One region of the Crenobacter sp. CS_VA4 genome, then DNA from elsewhere that is predicted to be linked to it. Evidence: riboswitches for the same ligand, from Rfam matches in the RefSeq annotation. Region 1 holds a riboswitch; the other holds the start of a gene.
What was found. Region 1 has a riboswitch for cobalamin ahead of ACZ2IA_RS08610 (HoxN/HupN/NixA family nickel/cobalt transporter). Riboswitches for the same ligand answer to the same signal wherever they lie in the genome.

Region 1 (7,853 bases):
GGTCAGCTCGTCGAGCTTGTCGCGGTCGAGACCGGGCTGCTCGAACGGCTTCTTGCGGCGCCGGTGCGGCAGCACCAGCTCGGCCGCGTCGCGCACGTCCTCGGCCGTCACCTCGCCTCGGCCGGCCAGCGCCGCGATGGCGCGCGCCGCCTTGTGCATCACGATGTCGGCGCGCAGGCTCGCCACCTCGAATTCGCAGCACAGCTGGCTGATGAAGGTGAGTAGCGAGTCGGGCAGGGCGACGGCGGCGATGTTCTGTTGGGCGGCGCGGATCGTCGCGCGCAGCGCGTCGGTGTCGGCCTGCCAGGCGGCGGCGAAGCCGGCCGGGTCGGCCTCGAACGCCAGGCGGCGGCGTACCACCTCGGTGCGCACGGCCGGGTCGCGCGGCGCGGTCACTTCCACCATCAGGCCGAAGCGGTCGAGCAACTGCGGACGCAGCTCGCCTTCCTCCAGGTTCATCGTGCCGAGCAGGGTGATGCGTGCCGGGTGGCTGATTGCCAAGCCCTCGCGCTCTACCGTGTTGCGGCCCATCGCCGACACGTCGAGCAGCACGTCCACCAGGTGGTCGGCCAACAGGTTGACCTCGTCGATGTACAGGAGGCCGCGGTGCGCGGCGGCGAGCAGGCCCGGCTGGAACGCCTTCTTGCCGTCCTTCAGCGCACGCTCGAAGTCGAGGCTGCCGAGCACGCGGTCCTCTGTGGCGCCCAGCGGCAGGTTGATGAACGGTACGGGGGCGCTCCGGTGGTCGGCGCTGTCGTTCTGGCAGGCGTCGCATTCGGAGAGCGGCGCGTCCGGCGCGCAGTTGAAGGTGCAGCCGGCCACGCGGGTGATCGGCGGCAGCACGTCGGTCAGGCCGCGCGCGGCGGTGCTCTTGGCGGTGCCTTTGTCGCCGCGGATCAGCACGCCGCCCAGCGTCGGGTCGATCGCACACAGCAGCAGCGCGCGCTTCAGTTGTTCCTGGCCGACGATCGCGGCGAAGGGGTAGTGGTGTCTCATCGTTTCGGGTTCTCTGCGCGCGCTTCCAGCATCGCTTCGCTCTTCAGGTGCAGTTCCTTCAGCGCGTTCAGGGTCTCGGGCTTGGGGGCTTCCCACAGCTGTCGCTGCGCGGCCTCCAATAATCTTTCGGTGATCGCGCCGAGCGCCCACGGGTTGCTCTCGGCGAAGAAGGCCTGCATCGCCGGGTCGAAGGCGTAGGTTTCGGCCAATTGCTCGTACACCCAGTCGTCCACCACGTGGGCGGTGGCGTCGTAGCCGAACAGGTAGTCGACGGTGGCGGTCAGCTCCAGCCCGCCCTTGTAGCCGTGCTTCTGGATGCCGGCGATCCATTTCGGGTTGGCGACGCGCGAGCGGAACACGCGCAGCACTTCCTCCTTCAGGCCGCGCACCGCCGGGTTGTCCGGGTTGTGGCTGTCGCCGAAGTAGTGGCGCGGCTGGCGGCCGGTCAGGCTGCGGATGGTGGCGATCATCCCGCCGTGGTATTGCAGATAGTCGTCGCTGTCGAAGATGTCGTGCTCGCGGTTGTCCTGGTTGTGCAGCGCCACCTCGACCCCGGACAGGCGGTGGCGGAAGTCCGCGCGGGCATCGGTGCCGTTGTCGCGCCGGCCGTAGGCGTAGCCGCCCCAGTTGACGTAGGCGGTGGCGAAGTCGGCATCGTCCTGCCAGTTCTGCTCGTTGATCAGCGGCAGGATGCCGGCGCCGTAAGTGCCCGGCTTGGAGCCGAACACCCGATACAGCGCGCGTTGTTCGGCGGTCTCGGCCGGCAGTTGGCCGAACAGCTGGTCCTTCAGGTCGGCCAAGTAGTGCTTGCGCACATAGTTCTGCTCCACCGGCTCGTCGAGCCGCGCCACCGTGTGCACCGCCTCGTCGACCAGGTGGATCAGATGCGGGAAAGCGTCGCGGAAGAAGCCGCTGATGCGCACCGTCACATCGATGCGCGGGCGGCCGAGTTCGGCGAGCGGAATCACCTCGATGCCGGAAACGCGGCGGCTCTCGGCCTGCCAGCGCGGTCGCACCCCGAGCAGCGCCAGGATCTGCGCGATGTCGTCGCCATGGGTGCGCATCGCGCTGGTGCCCCATACGCTGATGCTGACCGATTCCGGCTCGTGCCCGGTTTCCTTGCGGTGACGGTTGATCACCTCGTTGGCCAGTTCGGTGCCGATGCGCCAGGCCGCCTGGGAGGGCAGGCTGCGCGGGTCGACCGAGTAGAAGTTGCGCCCGGTCGGCAGCACGTGTGCCATGCCGCGGGTCGGCGCGCCGCTCGGGCCGGCCGGCACGTAGCCGCCGGCAAGGCCGCGCAGCAGGTTGTCGATTTCTTCTGTGGTGCGCGCGAGATTGGGCACCAGCTCGCGGCAGACGAAGGCGAGGGTGCGCTTGACCGTGTCAGCGTTAAGGTCAGGCAGCCGCTGCGCCAGCGCCGTGTCGAGCGCGGTCGCAGCGAAACCCTGTTCGGCCAACCCTGCGACCAGCCGGCGGCCCAGCGCGGCGATTTCGTCGATCGCGTCGGCGCGGGTGATGAGCGGCTTGGACGCGAGCCGCTGCAAGGCCGCCGGCACGCTGTCCAGCCGCTTGCCCTTGTCGGTCATGAGCATATCCAGGTCCACGCCCAGCGCTTCGGCCACGCCGGCCGGCAGGCCGGGCACGGCGAGGTTGGGCAGACGCACCAGCGCGCAGACCATGTCGATCAGCGCCTCGTCCTGCGGCACCTTGCCCAGCACGTGCAGGCCGTCGCGGATCTGCGCCGCGCCCAGTTCGCACAGATAGCCGTCGATGTCCTCGATCAGGTGGGCGACGTCGACGCCTTCCATCTTGGCCAGCGTCAGCGGTACGCCGTCCTCGTTCAGTGTGTCGTCCCACTCGTGCGCGTGATCGTGGTCGTGATGGTGGTGGTGATCGTGCCCGTGATGGCCGTGTTCACCGTGGTGGTGATGGCCATGGTGGTCGTGCGGCTTGGCCGGGCTCAGCCGGTACTTGCTGGCCCCGGCGGCGGCCGGCTGGGCCGGCGCCACGGCGGCTTTGGCGGGCTGCAGGCGGTATTTACCGTTCGCCACCGGTGCAGGCTCCGGGTGGGCATGTGCATGATCGTGGCCGTGCGCATGATCGTGGTTATGGTCGTGATCGTGATCGTGATCGTGCCCCAGCATCGCCGCCAGGTCGGTATCGAGCCTGGCTTCCTTGATCAGGTCCCAGATCTGCTGCTGCAGCAGCGGCAGCTTGGCCGGGTCCAGCATCTCAACCTGGTAGTACTCGTCGACCAGCTGGGTCAGCTGTGCCAGCGGCCCGTAGGTGTCGGCGGTGGTCATCGGCGGGGTCAGGTGGTCGATCACCACCGAGTGCGCGCGCCGCTTGGCCTGCGAACCCTCGCCCGGGTCGTTCAGGATAAACGGGTAAAACATCGGCATGTCGCCGAGCAGCGCATCCGGGAAGCACAGTTCCGACACTCCGACGCCCTTGCCCGGCAGCCATTCCAACGTGCCGTGCTTGCCGACGTGGACGATCGCGTCGGCCTGCCAGTCATCGCGCAGCCAGCAATAGAGCGCGTAGTAGTGGTGGGTCGGCGGCAGGTCCGGCGTGTGGTAGATCGCGTCCGGGTCCATGCCGTAGCCGCGTGGTGGCTGCAGCGCGACGAAGGCGTTGCCGTATTCGAGGCCGGCGAACACCAGTTGGTCCTGGTGTACATAGGCCGTGCCCGGCGCGGCCCCCCAGCGCTCGTGCATTTTCTCTTGCAGCACTTGCGGCAGTTGGCCGAACCACTCGGCGTAGCGCGCGGCCGGCACGCTGGCGACGGCACGACTGAGCTGGTCGGCGGTGAGGTAGTCCTCGTCGTAGGCGCCGCGGTCGATCAGCTCGTGGATCAGCGCATCGCTCGATTCGGGCAGGCCGGGGATGTGGTAGCCCTGCGTCTGCATCGCATGCAGCAGCGCGAACAGCGAGGCGGGCGAGTCGAGACCGACCGCGTTGCCGATCTGCGAGGCCTTGCTATTGGAGTTGGTGAAGATGAAAGCGATGCGCTTGTCCGCCGCCGGGATGCGGCGCAGCCGAACCTGGCGCGCGGCGATGCCGGCGATGCGGCGCACCCGGTCGGGCAGCGGCGCATAGTCGGTCTCGTCCTGCTCGTGTTTGAACGACATCGGCACGCTGACGATGCGGCCGTCGAACTCGGGCAGCGCCACGTTCATCGCGGTGTCGAGCGGGTTGAGGCCGCGCTCGGACGCTTCCCACTGCGCCTGGGTCATGCTGCTGGTGATCGCCTGGATCACCGGAAGGTCCAGTCGCTCGAACGCCGCCACCGACCAGCCCGCCGCGGTGGGGCCGTCGGCGTTCACATCGCCCATCGCGAACGAGGTGGTGTTGATCAGCGCGTCGATGCGGCAGGCATCGCCGTCGACGAAGAAGTCCAACGCAGCCGGCAGGCCCGAGTCGGCCAGTGTGCGCAGCGAGGCGGTGTACACCGGCAGGGCGTTGAGCCGCCGTTCGGCCAACATGTCGACCAGCATGTCGATGAAGCGGGTGTTGCCGCTGACCCAGTGTGCCCGATAGAAGGTGATGCCGACGGTCGGCCAATCCGAATTGCGGATCTGTGCCCAGTCGTCCAGCGTGGCGAGGCCCGATAGTTCCGGGTGGTAGATGCCGTGTTCGGGCAGCGCAGCGGGCGGTTGGTAGCCGAAGCCGGTCATCAGCAGCCGGTCGGACAGGCAGCGCAGCAGTTGCGCCATATTGGCGGTGCCGCCGGCCTGCAGGTAGGCGGTCACCTCGTGCTGCAGTGCCGGCGGAACGGTCGACAGCGCAGCCAGCTCCGGGTCGGGCTCGCCGGTGCCGCTGACCACGATCAGCGAGCGGCCGTGCGCCTGTGCGTCCTTGCGCAGCGCTTCGAAGCCGGGGATGGCGTTGGTGCGGCCCAGCACCCGCACGATCACGATGCGCGCGTGGGCGACGGTCTCGCCGAGCAGGGCGATCATGCGCTCCGCGCTGTCCACCGCCTGCAGATTGACGCCGTCGACCGGACCGAAGCCGTCGGGCAGCGCGGTGCGGGCGCGGGAGAGCGCGGTCAGGTCGGTGCCGGCGTGGCTGAGCAGTACGATGCCGCCGTGGAGGGAGTCGCTCATGCCGGGGTGTCCTCGTCGACGTCGCCTAGACCTAAGCGGTGGAAGATCAGCGGTTCGACCGGGCAGTCGCCGGCCAGGTGTTCGGTGACGATGCGGCCGATCGCGGCGGCGTCGACCTTGCGGTACCAGACCCCTTCGGGGTAGACCGCGATGATCGGCCCCTCTTTGCATACGGCGAAACAGTGGGTGCGGGTGCGCTTCACGCGCAGCCCCTCACAGGCGTCGATCGTCTGGCCGAGGACCTTGAACATTTCCTCGGCCTCGGCGCCGTTTTCGGTGCAGCGCGGCCCGGTGCACATCAGCACGTGCTTATAGTGGGTTCTCATTGACCGTCCTGGGTATTGCCGTAGCGCAGGTCATAGCCGCGCCATTTGTAGATACCGGCCGATACGGCCCAACTCAGGATGAACACGCCGATTACCATGTAACCGAAATTGGCCAAACCATCGTTCAACGAGGACACCGTGTCCCAGAACACGCCGGTCAATTTCAATTGGTTCGCCAGCAGTCCAAGCGCCTCGAGGCCGCCGATTAGGAAGGCGACCAGCACCGACACCATGGTGATGGTCAGGTTGTACCAAATCTTGCGTACCGGATTGACGTAGGCCCAGCCATAGGCGCCGACCATCAGCATGCTGTCGAGCGTGTCGACCAGCGCCATGCCCGCGGTGAACAGCACCGGAAACACCAGAATCGTCCAGAGCGACGCGCCCTGCGAGGCGTGCGTGGCCGAAACGGAGAAAAGGCCGATTTCGGTCGCGGTGTCGAAACCGAGGCCGAACAGAAAGCCAACTGGAAACATGTGCCAGCTTTTCGTCACCATACGGAACAAGGGGCGGAACAAGTGGGCCAGAAACCCTTGTCCTGCCAGCAGCATATCCATTTCTTCTTCGCTGACCGATTCCCCCTGTTTGACCCGCTGAAAGTTTCTCCAGACCCCCCGCAAAATCATCAGGTTGGTGACGGCGATCGTGAGCAGGAAAAAGGCCGAGATGCCGGTGGAAATGAGGCCGCCGACGGCCTTGAAGGCGTCGATCCGGTTTGCCAGCGCCGACGTGGTCGCGGCAATGGCGACCACGGCAAGCACGATCAGCGTTGAATGGCCGATGGAAAAAAAGAAGCCGACCGATAGAGGGCGCTTTCCTTCCTGCATCAGTTTACGCACGACGTTGTCGATCGCGGCAATGTGATCCGCATCGACCGCATGGCGCAGGCCGAATAGGTAGGCGAGCAGCGCGGTACCCAGCAGCGCCGGATGGTTGGCAAAGGCGGTCAGCGCCCAGGTCCAGGCGAGGACATTGACGACGATCAGCAGCAGAAGCAGGCTGGCCGTAGCACGATGCTGTGCGAAGTGTCGTGCGATGGAATTGCGCGGAAGCGGCGATGCCATGGATGTGTCCTTAGATCAGGTACATCGCCGCGAGCGAGGACAAGACGGCTAGGCCGTTTGTTGTTATCCCCCGGTACACCCCGCCCGGTTTCAACCCACGTCGACAGTGATGATGGCCGGTCTCCTGGCTCGTGCGTCATCACCTTGCGTCGCCTTCCCGGAAGAATCCGGTGGCTTTGTGACGCAGGCTCGTCACTTACAGTTGCGGGGGCAGCCGCGGCATCGTACCGCGTTCCCGTTTCACCCCGAAGGGCACCATCATTAGCTGGGCCGGATGATACGTGATGGCCGCTGGCTTGGGAATCCTGTCCGGTTCTACGCCGTGGTCCGGAATTCTGCCAGCGTGGCGAGGAGCCTTTGCCAGCCGGCTTCGTCGGCCGGCAGACCGAAACGCACGCTGTGCGACTCGGCGAAATAGCGGCATAAGATGCCCCGGCGTGCGAGGAATTCGTGCAGCAACAGTGCCTGCGGGTGGGCCAGCCACTGGAACAAGGACGCGCCGCCGCTCGGCGCCAGCCCCTGCTCGCGCAGTGTCGCCGCGAGCCGGGTACTTTCGGCGGCGAGGCGCGTGCGCGTGCGTTCTTGCCAGGCGGTATCCTGCAGCGCCGCCCTGGCCGCCGCCCGAGCCGGTCCGGCGATGGTCCACGGCCCCAGCTCCTCTCGCAGCCGGGCTAGCAGCTCGCGCCAGGTGAACACGAAGCCGACCCGGGCGCCGGCGAGACCGAAGAACTTGCCGATCGAACGCAAGACGATCAGCCCCGGCGCGCCGGTCTGCGGCACCAGGCTGTGTTGCGGCGTGCAGTCCATGAACGCTTCGTCGACGACTAGCCAGCCGCCGCGCGCCGCCAAGCGTTGCCGCCAGCTTTCCAGCCGCTCGGGCGAAAAGCGCCAGCCGGTCGGATTGTTCGGGTTGCACACGAGCACGACGTCGAGCCGGGACAGCGCATCCTCCAGCTCTTTCGGCTTGAGGCGTTCCACCCGGTGGCCGTGTCGCGTCCAGGCGTGCGCGTGCTCGGCGTAGCTGGTTTCCAGTAGGCCCACCGTCCCCGTTGGACGCAGCAGCGGCAGGGTCTGGATCGCCGGCTGGGAGCCGGCGACCGGTAGCAGCAAAGCGCTGCCGTAATAGGCCGACGCGGCGTCTTCCAGTCCGTCGTTTTCTTCCGGCAAACGCTGCCAGACGCTGGCCGGCAGCTCGGGCACCGGCCAGCCTTGCGGGTTGAGCCCGGTGGACAGGTCCAGCCAGTTTTCCACCGCGATGCCGTAGCGGCGTGCCGCCGCCAGAATGCCGCCGCCGTGATCAAGCATGGAGCCATCCCCCGAGCAGGGCGAGTGCGACCCACAGCCACAGCCCGCGATTGACC
Region 2 (7,853 bases), on a different contig from region 1:
CTCTTCCGGCGGGGTGGCGATGGTGAAGGTGCGGCCCATCAGCGAGACTTCGACCTGAACCAGATTGCTCATGCCTCGTCCTCCTGTCTGGGCAGCCGCTCGATCAGCGCCGCCACCTTGAACTTGGTGTCTTCCAGCCGGAACGTCAGCTCGGCGTTTTCCTTCAACGCCTGCGCCAGCGCCTCGGCCAGCCGGGTGTTCTGGTCGTGGACCTCGGTCAGCCGATCGATCAGCGCGGCGACGCGGGATTCCAGATACTCAAGTTCGGTTTCCATGGCGGCGAGAATAGCCAAGCCTTAACCGGGCGTCAAACCGAGTCGCACCCGCGCGCCGTCGAGGGTGCGGCAGACCGCCTCAGCCCCGTCGACCAGCCGCGGCCCGGGGCGGCTGACCAGATCGGCGGGCAAGGCATAGAGCGCATCGCGCTGCACCGCCGGGATCGCCGCCCAGCGCCGCCAGTGCGAGAGCGCTTCGAGCGCGCCGGTGGACAGCAGCACCTGCGGCCGCGCCTTGATCACCGCCTCCACGCTGACCTGCGGTGCCGGCTGCGGCTCGGCGCCGAACACGTTCACCCCGCCGCACAGGCGCACCAGCTGGCCGACGAAGCTCTTGTCGCTGACGGTGTAGAGCGGCTGCTCGCTCACCTGCAGGAACACCGACAGCGCCGGCCGGCCGGCGTAGCGCGCCTTGAGCGCGGCGAGCTGCGCCCGGTAGCGCGTCGCCGCCTCGCCCGCGGTCGCGGCGTGGCCGGTCAGCGTGCCGAGCGCCGTCAGCTCGCGCGCCACGTCGTCGAGCTGCAAGGGCCGCGACACGTACACCGGGATGCCCAGCGAACGTAGCCGGGCGACGTCGCGCGGCGCGGTGCCATCGGCCCACGCGATCACCAGGTCGGGCTTCTGGCGCAGCACCGCCTCCAGGCTGACCCCGGTGTAGCCGCCGACGCGCGGCAGCCGTTTCGCCTCGGGCGGGAAATCGGCGTAGTTGACGGTGGCGACCAGCTGGGGGCCGGCGCCGGCGGCGTACAGCATCTCGACCGCGTGCGGCACCAGCGCCACCACCCGCTCGGCCGGCCGGGCCAGCGTCAGCGTGCTGCCGACCGCGTCGCGCACGCTGACCGCCGCCTGCGCCAGCGGCGCCAACAGCAGCGTCAGTGTCAGCCAACACCGAAGCCCGCTCATCGTTGCCCCTTCAAATGCAGCGGCAGGCCGCAGGCGACCAGCGTGACGCGGCGGGCGAGCGCCGCCACGTCCTGGTTGAGCCGGCCCAGTTCGTCGACGAAGCGGCGCGTCTCGGCGTCGATCGCCACCACGCCCCAGCCGATCTCGTTGCTGACCAGCACCACGTCACCGGGCAAGGTCGGCAGGCTCTCCAGCAGCGCGGCCCGCTGTTCGGCAAATGCCGCCGCGTCGAAGCCGGCTGCACCGAAGAAGCGCATCAGCCACATCCCCAGGCAGTCGATCAGCAGCAGCCCATCCGGTCGCGCCGCGCGGGTCAGCGTTTCAGCCAAGGTTTGACCCGCCTCGTACAGCGGCCAAGACGCCGGACGGCGTGCGCGGTGATGTTCAATGCGTGCGGCGAACTCGGCGTCGTCACGCACTTCGGCGGTGGCGACGTAGCCGACCGGCCCGGCGTGCGCCAAGGCCCTCTCCTCGGCGTGACGGCTCTTGCCCGAGCGGGCGCCGCCGCTGATCAGCTCGATCATGTGCTTTGTCTCCAGATTGGCACAGGGCCTCCCACGCGGCCCTGCTGTCGAGTACAACGACGCTTACTTCGGCGCGTAGCGCACGCCGAGGAACCAGCCGAGGCCACCGGTGTTATAGCCGCGCACCAGCTCGTAGTCGCGATTGGCGACATTGTTGATCCGGGCGTTCAGCGACCAGTCGCGCGTCACTTCGTAGTCGGCGAACAGGTTGGCCACCGCGTAGCCGTGCAGCGGCACGGTGTTGCTCGGATCGTCGAAGCGGCGGCCGACCGCCTGCCATTCGGCACCGAGCGTCAGCGGGCCGAACGCATGGCTGGCGCTGATCGACGCGGTCTGGCGGGCGCGGCGCTCCAGCCACTTGCCGGTCTCGAGGTTTTCCGGGTTCTGGAAGGTGGCGGTGCCGTTCAGGTCGATGCCGAACCAGGCCGAGGTGCCGGCGGTCAACGTCACGCCGTCGATATTGGCACGGTTGACGTTGACACTGGTGATATTGCCCGCGCCGTCCTTAACAAGATCAATCAGGTTGTCGATGCGGTTGCGGAACGCCACCAGCGAGGCATGGCTGCCTTGCCCGGTCCAGCGCGCCTCGATCTCGCCGTTGTGCGAGGTCTCCGGCCTCAGGTTCGGGTTGCCGCTGTACGAGCCGGGGAATGGCGCGAAGCTGACGAACGGGAAGTACAGGTCGTTGAAGGTCGGCGCCTTGAAGCCGGTGCCGTAGCCGGCACGCAGCAGCCAGCCGCCGTCGAGGCGGAAGCCGTAGCTGGCCTGGCCGGTGGTCTTGCCGCCGAACTGCGAGTCGTCGTCGTGGCGCACGCTCGCCTGCAGCAGATTGCGGCCGAACTCGCCCTGGTAGCCGGCGAACGCCGCCCTCACGTCGCGCGAGGTCCTGTCGAGTGGCTGGCTCGACTCGACCTTCTGCCGGGTGTACGACGCGCCGGCGAGGAAGCTGCCGACACCGATCTTGATGTCGTTCTGCCACAGCCAGTCGTCCTGCGTGGTGGTGAACAGGCTGTCGTGCTGGGCGAAGTTGCCGCCGAGGAAGGTCTCCGAGCGGTCCTGGCTGCGCGCGTAGCGCAGCGTGCTGGTCCAGGCGTCGGTCAGCGCGTTCTTCGACTCGACGCTCTGGCCGGTCAGGCGCGTCTTGACGACGTCCTGCAGGTTCGGGTCGGTGTTGCCGAAGTTGTCGAAGTCGCTGCGATCGAAGCTCTGAAACAGCCTCAGCGTCAGGTCTTGGCCCGGCGCCCAGGTCTGGGTAAGGTTGGCCGAATAGGCGGTGTTCTGATCGCCGTCGCGGTCCGGGTTGAAGCTGGGATTGTTGGCGTTGGTCGCTGAGAAGCCACGGGTCTGGTCCTGCGACATATTGAGCGCGTAGGCGGTGTTGCCGGTCTTGCCCGACACGCCGACGCCGGCCTGCAGGGTGCCGCGGTCGCCGACGCCGAGGTTGGCGGTGAAGCGCGCCGGGCCCTCGCCCTTCTTGGTGAAGATCTGGATCACGCCGCCGATCGCGTCGGCACCGTACAGGCTGGACGCCGGGCCGCGCACGATCTCGATATGGTCGATCTGCTCGAGCGGGATGCTCTGGATCGAGGTGGTCCCCGCCGTCGCCGAGACGATGCGCACGCCGTCGACCAACACCAGCGTCTGTTTGCTGTTGGCGCCGCGGAGGAACACGTCGGTGGTCTTGCCGGCGCCGCCGTTGTTGCTGACCTGTACGCCCGGCTGGCGCGCCAGCAAGGTGGCGAGCGAGTCGGCGCCGGCCTGCTCGATCGTATCGCGGTCGATCACCGTCACGTCGGACAGTGTCTTCGCGAGCGGCTGCGCCTGCCGGGTGGCGGTAACGACCACGTCGGCGCCACGGTATTCGGGCAGGTCCGCGGCGTGCGCCAAACTGGTGGACAACGCCAGCGCGACAGCCAGCGCCAGCGGGTGTTGAGTTGCAGTAGTCAAGAAACCACTCCTTCGTTCTGGATGCGGACGAAAAAGGAGTGCGAGAGAGGTGCGCGCCGAGGCGCGTTGCTACGACTGGGTCTGACGCCCATTGAACGAAATCGGTCGATCGCTCCCCGCGATACTCCAGGCAAACGGACGCCTCTTCCCTGATCGGGCGCCCGGTGCAGGCCGGTCTCCGGGCTTGGCCTGTCGGCGACGCGCCTTCCCGTCCTGTGGCGGACAGTGGCGTCGGCGTCGCTTCGGCTCGTGACGAGCCAGGCCTTACCGTTGCGGGGGCAGCGCCGGTCTTGCACCGGCTTCCCGTTTCACCCGGTCATGCCGGGCACCTGCGAGGCGCGGATTATAGCGCAGTGCGCCACCCGCCCATCGCTCGACGGCAAGAAAAACCCCGCTTGCCACGCTTGCCGGCCCGACGCGCGGACGGTAAGGTCGTCAGCCATGAACACGACCCTTCCCCTCCCCGATTCCGTCGCCCTGGACGCCGCGCTGGCGCGCCAGGCCATCCTGACCAAACCCGCCGGCAGCCTCGGCCGCCTCGAGGACATCGCCTGCCGCTTCGCCGCCTGGCAGGGCCGCGCGGTGCCGGCGCCGCTCGCACCGGCGATCGCGGTGTTCGCCGCCGACCACGGCGTCTGCGCCGAGGGCGTGTCGGCCTACCCGTCGGTGGTCACCGGCGAGATGGTGAAGAACTTCGTCGCCGGCGGTGCGGCGATCAATGTGCTGGCGAAGGGCACCGGCGCGCGGCTCGAGGTGGTCGACGTCGGCGTGGCGGTCGACCTGTCCGCGTTGCCGATCGTGCACGCCAAGGTGCGCGCGGGCAGCCGCAACCTGGCGCGCGAGGCGGCGCTGAGCCGGGCCGAGGTGGAGGCGGCGCTGGAAGCCGGCGCCGCCGCGGCGCGGCGCGCGATCGCGGCCGGCGCCAACCTGCTGATCGCCGGCGACATGGGCATCGGCAACACCACCCCGTCGGCGGCGCTGATCTGCCGGCTGACCGGCATCGCGCCGGACGTGATCGTCGGCCGCGGCACCGGCATCGACGATGCCACGCTGCAGCTGAAGCAGCAGGTGGTCGGCCGGGCGCTGAACCGGGTGGCCGGGCTGGAACTCGACGGCGTCGGCACCTTGGCCGAACTGGGCGGGCTGGAAATCGCCGCGATCGCCGGTTTCTACCTGGAAGGCGCGCGCCAACGGGTGCCGAGCCTGGTCGACGGCTTCATCGCCAGCGCCGCGGCGCTGGCCGGCGTCGCGATCGAGCCGGGACTGCGCGACTGGCTGCTGGCCAGCCACCGCTCGCAGGAAAACGGCCACGGCCTGGCGCTGACCGCGCTGCAGCTCGAGCCGTTGCTCGACCTGGGGCTGCGCCTCGGCGAGGGCTCCGGCGCGGCGCTGTGCCTGCCGCTGCTGCGGCTGGCGCTGGAATTGCACGCCGGCATGGCGACCTTCGCCGAAGCGGGCGTGTCCGACAAGCCGGCATGAAGGCGTTCACCCTGACCCTGCTGCGCCACGGCGACATCGCCGCACGCGGCCGGCTGATCGGCCGCACCGAGCTGCCGCTGACCCGCCAGGGCGAGCGGCAGATGGCGAGCAGCTGGCAGCGCATCGCGGCGATCCCGGTGCAGAGCATCGCCAGCTCGCCGCGGCTGCGCTGCCGGCCGTTCGCAGTCGAGCAGTCGCTGGCACGCGGCGTGCCGCTAAAGGTCGATCCGCGCTTCGCCGAGTGCGACTTCGGCGACTGGGAGGGAGAGCCGACCGATCAGCTGTCGGCGCGCCATCCGGACTGGTACAGCGAGATGGCCGCCGGCCGGCTCACCCCGCCCGGCGGCGAGAGCTTCGCCGCGTTCCGCGAGCGGGTGCTGGCCGGCTTCGCCGACTGGATCGCCGAGAGCCGCGGCAGCCACCGCGTGCTGGTGACGCACGGCGGGGTGATCAGCGTGCTGCTCGCCGAGCTGCTGCACACCAGCTTCGCGGTGGCGCGGCTGATGACGGTGCAGCGCGGCGGCTTCGCCCAGCTGTCGCTGCTCGATGGCCACCCGGCCTACCTGGTGCGGCTGGAGCTGCCGGATGCCTGAACCGGTCCCCGCCCCACCCCCGCGCCTGGCCGGCCTGATCCTGGCGCTGCAGTTCCTGACCCGGCTGCCGACGCCGCAGCTGGCGGAATTCCACCCGACCTGGCTGGCGTGCAGCGCGCGCTGGTTCGCCGTGGTCGGGCTACTGGTCGGCGCGCTCTTGACGCTCGCCGCGCTGGCCGGTGCCCGGGTCGACCCGTGGCTCGCTGCACTGCTGGCGCTCTTCACCTGGGTGTGGGTGACCGGCGGGCTGCATCTGGACGGCCTCGGCGACCTCGCCGACGCGCTCGGCGCCGCGCATCGCAGCCCGGAACGCTTCCACGCGGTGCTGAAAGATCCGCACCTGGGCAGCTTCGGCGCGCTGGCGCTGCTGTTGGCGGTGCTCGCCAAGCTGGTGCTGCTGATGCTGGTCGCCAAGTCTTCGGCCCACCTCGTGGGCCTGCTGTTGGTGCCGGCGTGGGCACGGCTGTTCGCGGTGGCCTGGTCGGCGACGCTGCCGCCCTTGGCCGGCGGCAGCGGCGAGCGCTTCGGCTGGCAGCCGCACTGGCCGTCGTTCGGCGCGAACCTGCTGCTGCTCGTCGCGCTGTCGGCCTGGCTCGTGCCGGCGCTGCTCGTCGCCCCGGCCGCGGGGCTCGTCTGGTGGGGTTTTTTGCGTCGCCGGCTCGGCGGCATGAGCGGCGACTGCCTCGGCGCCGGCATCGAGGTCTGCGAAATCCTGCTGCTGATGCTGCTGGTGGTGGCGCCGCCGCTGCTCGCCTGAATAGCGCCGACACGCTCACCCACGCCCGGCCTTGCGCCGGGCGTTTCGCTGCCCCCCCGTCGCGGGCGCCTACCGCAGTTGGCCGAACCACCCTGCCACCGGGTTCGGCCAAGCTTGTATCAGCTATCCCACTTTCCAGAACCAGTCCGCAAAGCGTAGCGAGCGGGCGTCGGCTCGGGGCGGACTGAGCACAGGAGCGGAAGGTACTGGCGTACACGCGGATTCCTGATCGCTGAGCGAAGTGCGTATCTGCGATACGCCCAGCGATAGAGTCGCACCCCGGCCGCCCAAGCCGAGATCACGCCCGCGCGGTAGCGTTGAGGGCGGGTTCTCAGGGCAGCAACAGGCTGGGATCACCCCGATGCTGCTTGACCAGCTTCCACGGCAGCACCGACCATTCCGGATATTCGCAGGCGCGCGCCACGCGCGGGAACGACGGCCCGACGTACAGGCCCTGCGGCAGCAGATACCAGCTCGGCAGCGCCCACAGCCCGGCGTCGCGGTAGTCGCAGGCGTCGTCCTTGTCCTTCGGCACCACCTGTTTCGGGTACAGCTGGCGCAGCGTCTTCGCCAGCCACGGGCCGAGCACCTTGTTCTGGTAGTCGTAGTTCTGCGGGTAGCCGTCGGCGTCGCGCGGGATGGCTGGCTTGCCCTGCCCCAGCCACAGCACGTCCTCGAGCTGCAGCTCGCGACCGCTCTGCACGTCGAGATTGATCGGCTGGTCGCCGAAGTCCGGGTGCGCGCCGCCGCAGTCGTAGCTGGTGAACACGCTGGCGCTGAGCACCCGGTCGTTGAAGAAGCGCGGCGTGACGGTCTGCTCGTAGTCGAAGCCGCCGCGGCGCTCGCCGCCGAGCGCGCAGCCGAAGTAGCCGTTCACCTCCTCCCACTGCCGGCTCTCCAGCACCCGGTTGACCCGCTCCTGCACCGGCGCCGGGTAGCCGTCGACCAGCCGGAAGAGGCTCACCTTGCTGATCGGCTCCTGCCACCAGCGCAGCGTGTAGTTGCCGAAGCGCTGCAGCTTGCCCTGCCGCAGCGACAGGTCGGCGAGCCGGGCGAACTCGTACGGATGCTGCTGACGCAGGCGGGCCAACGAGGCGATGTCGCTGGTCGGCAGCGTCGCCGGCGGCAAGGGGCTGAGCGTCACCGGCTGCGCCGCGCCCTTCTTGCCCTGCCACTGGCCGCGCCAGCCGCCCTTGCCGTCCGGGTGCAAGGTCAGGTCGGTGCGCACCTCGTCGTAGCCGAGGTTCTCGCCGAGCGCGACGCTGCCGTCGGTGCCGCGCTGGCCGTCGAGCGCGATGTCGCGGTGGACCTTGCGATAGAAGTAGCGCCCGTCGGCCTTGCCGTCCCGGGCGACGTTGAGCTCCATCACCACCGC

Region 2: linked by a shared signal. The riboswitch ahead of ACZ2IA_RS11825 (TonB-dependent receptor domain-containing protein) and the one ahead of ACZ2IA_RS08610 (HoxN/HupN/NixA family nickel/cobalt transporter) in region 1 are both predicted to bind cobalamin.

Annotation. Positions count from the first base shown of each region.
Region 1 covers NZ_JBVMAE010000007.1:71,779-79,631, reverse strand. Annotated here, with positions in the region: gene ACZ2IA_RS08625 (putative cobaltochelatase) at 1-996, opposite strand, end outside; gene ACZ2IA_RS08620 (cobaltochelatase subunit CobN) at 993-5,102, opposite strand; gene ACZ2IA_RS08615 ((2Fe-2S) ferredoxin domain-containing protein) at 5,099-5,428, opposite strand; gene ACZ2IA_RS08610 (HoxN/HupN/NixA family nickel/cobalt transporter) at 5,425-6,492, opposite strand; cobalamin riboswitch at 6,590-6,767, opposite strand; gene cobD (threonine-phosphate decarboxylase CobD) at 6,808-7,797, opposite strand; gene cbiB (adenosylcobinamide-phosphate synthase CbiB) at 7,790-7,853, opposite strand, start outside.
Region 2 covers NZ_JBVMAE010000010.1:149,367-157,219, forward strand. Annotated here, with positions in the region: gene ACZ2IA_RS11805 (cell division protein ZapA) at 1-72, opposite strand, end outside; gene ACZ2IA_RS11810 (hypothetical protein) at 69-275, opposite strand; gene ACZ2IA_RS11815 (cobalamin-binding protein) at 297-1,178, opposite strand; gene cobU (bifunctional adenosylcobinamide kinase/adenosylcobinamide-phosphate guanylyltransferase) at 1,175-1,702, opposite strand; gene ACZ2IA_RS11825 (TonB-dependent receptor domain-containing protein) at 1,766-3,649, opposite strand; cobalamin riboswitch at 3,802-3,997, opposite strand; gene cobT (nicotinate-nucleotide--dimethylbenzimidazole phosphoribosyltransferase) at 4,091-5,128, shown strand; gene ACZ2IA_RS11835 (histidine phosphatase family protein) at 5,125-5,721, shown strand; gene cobS (adenosylcobinamide-GDP ribazoletransferase) at 5,714-6,478, shown strand; gene ACZ2IA_RS11845 (hypothetical protein) at 6,810-7,853, opposite strand, start outside.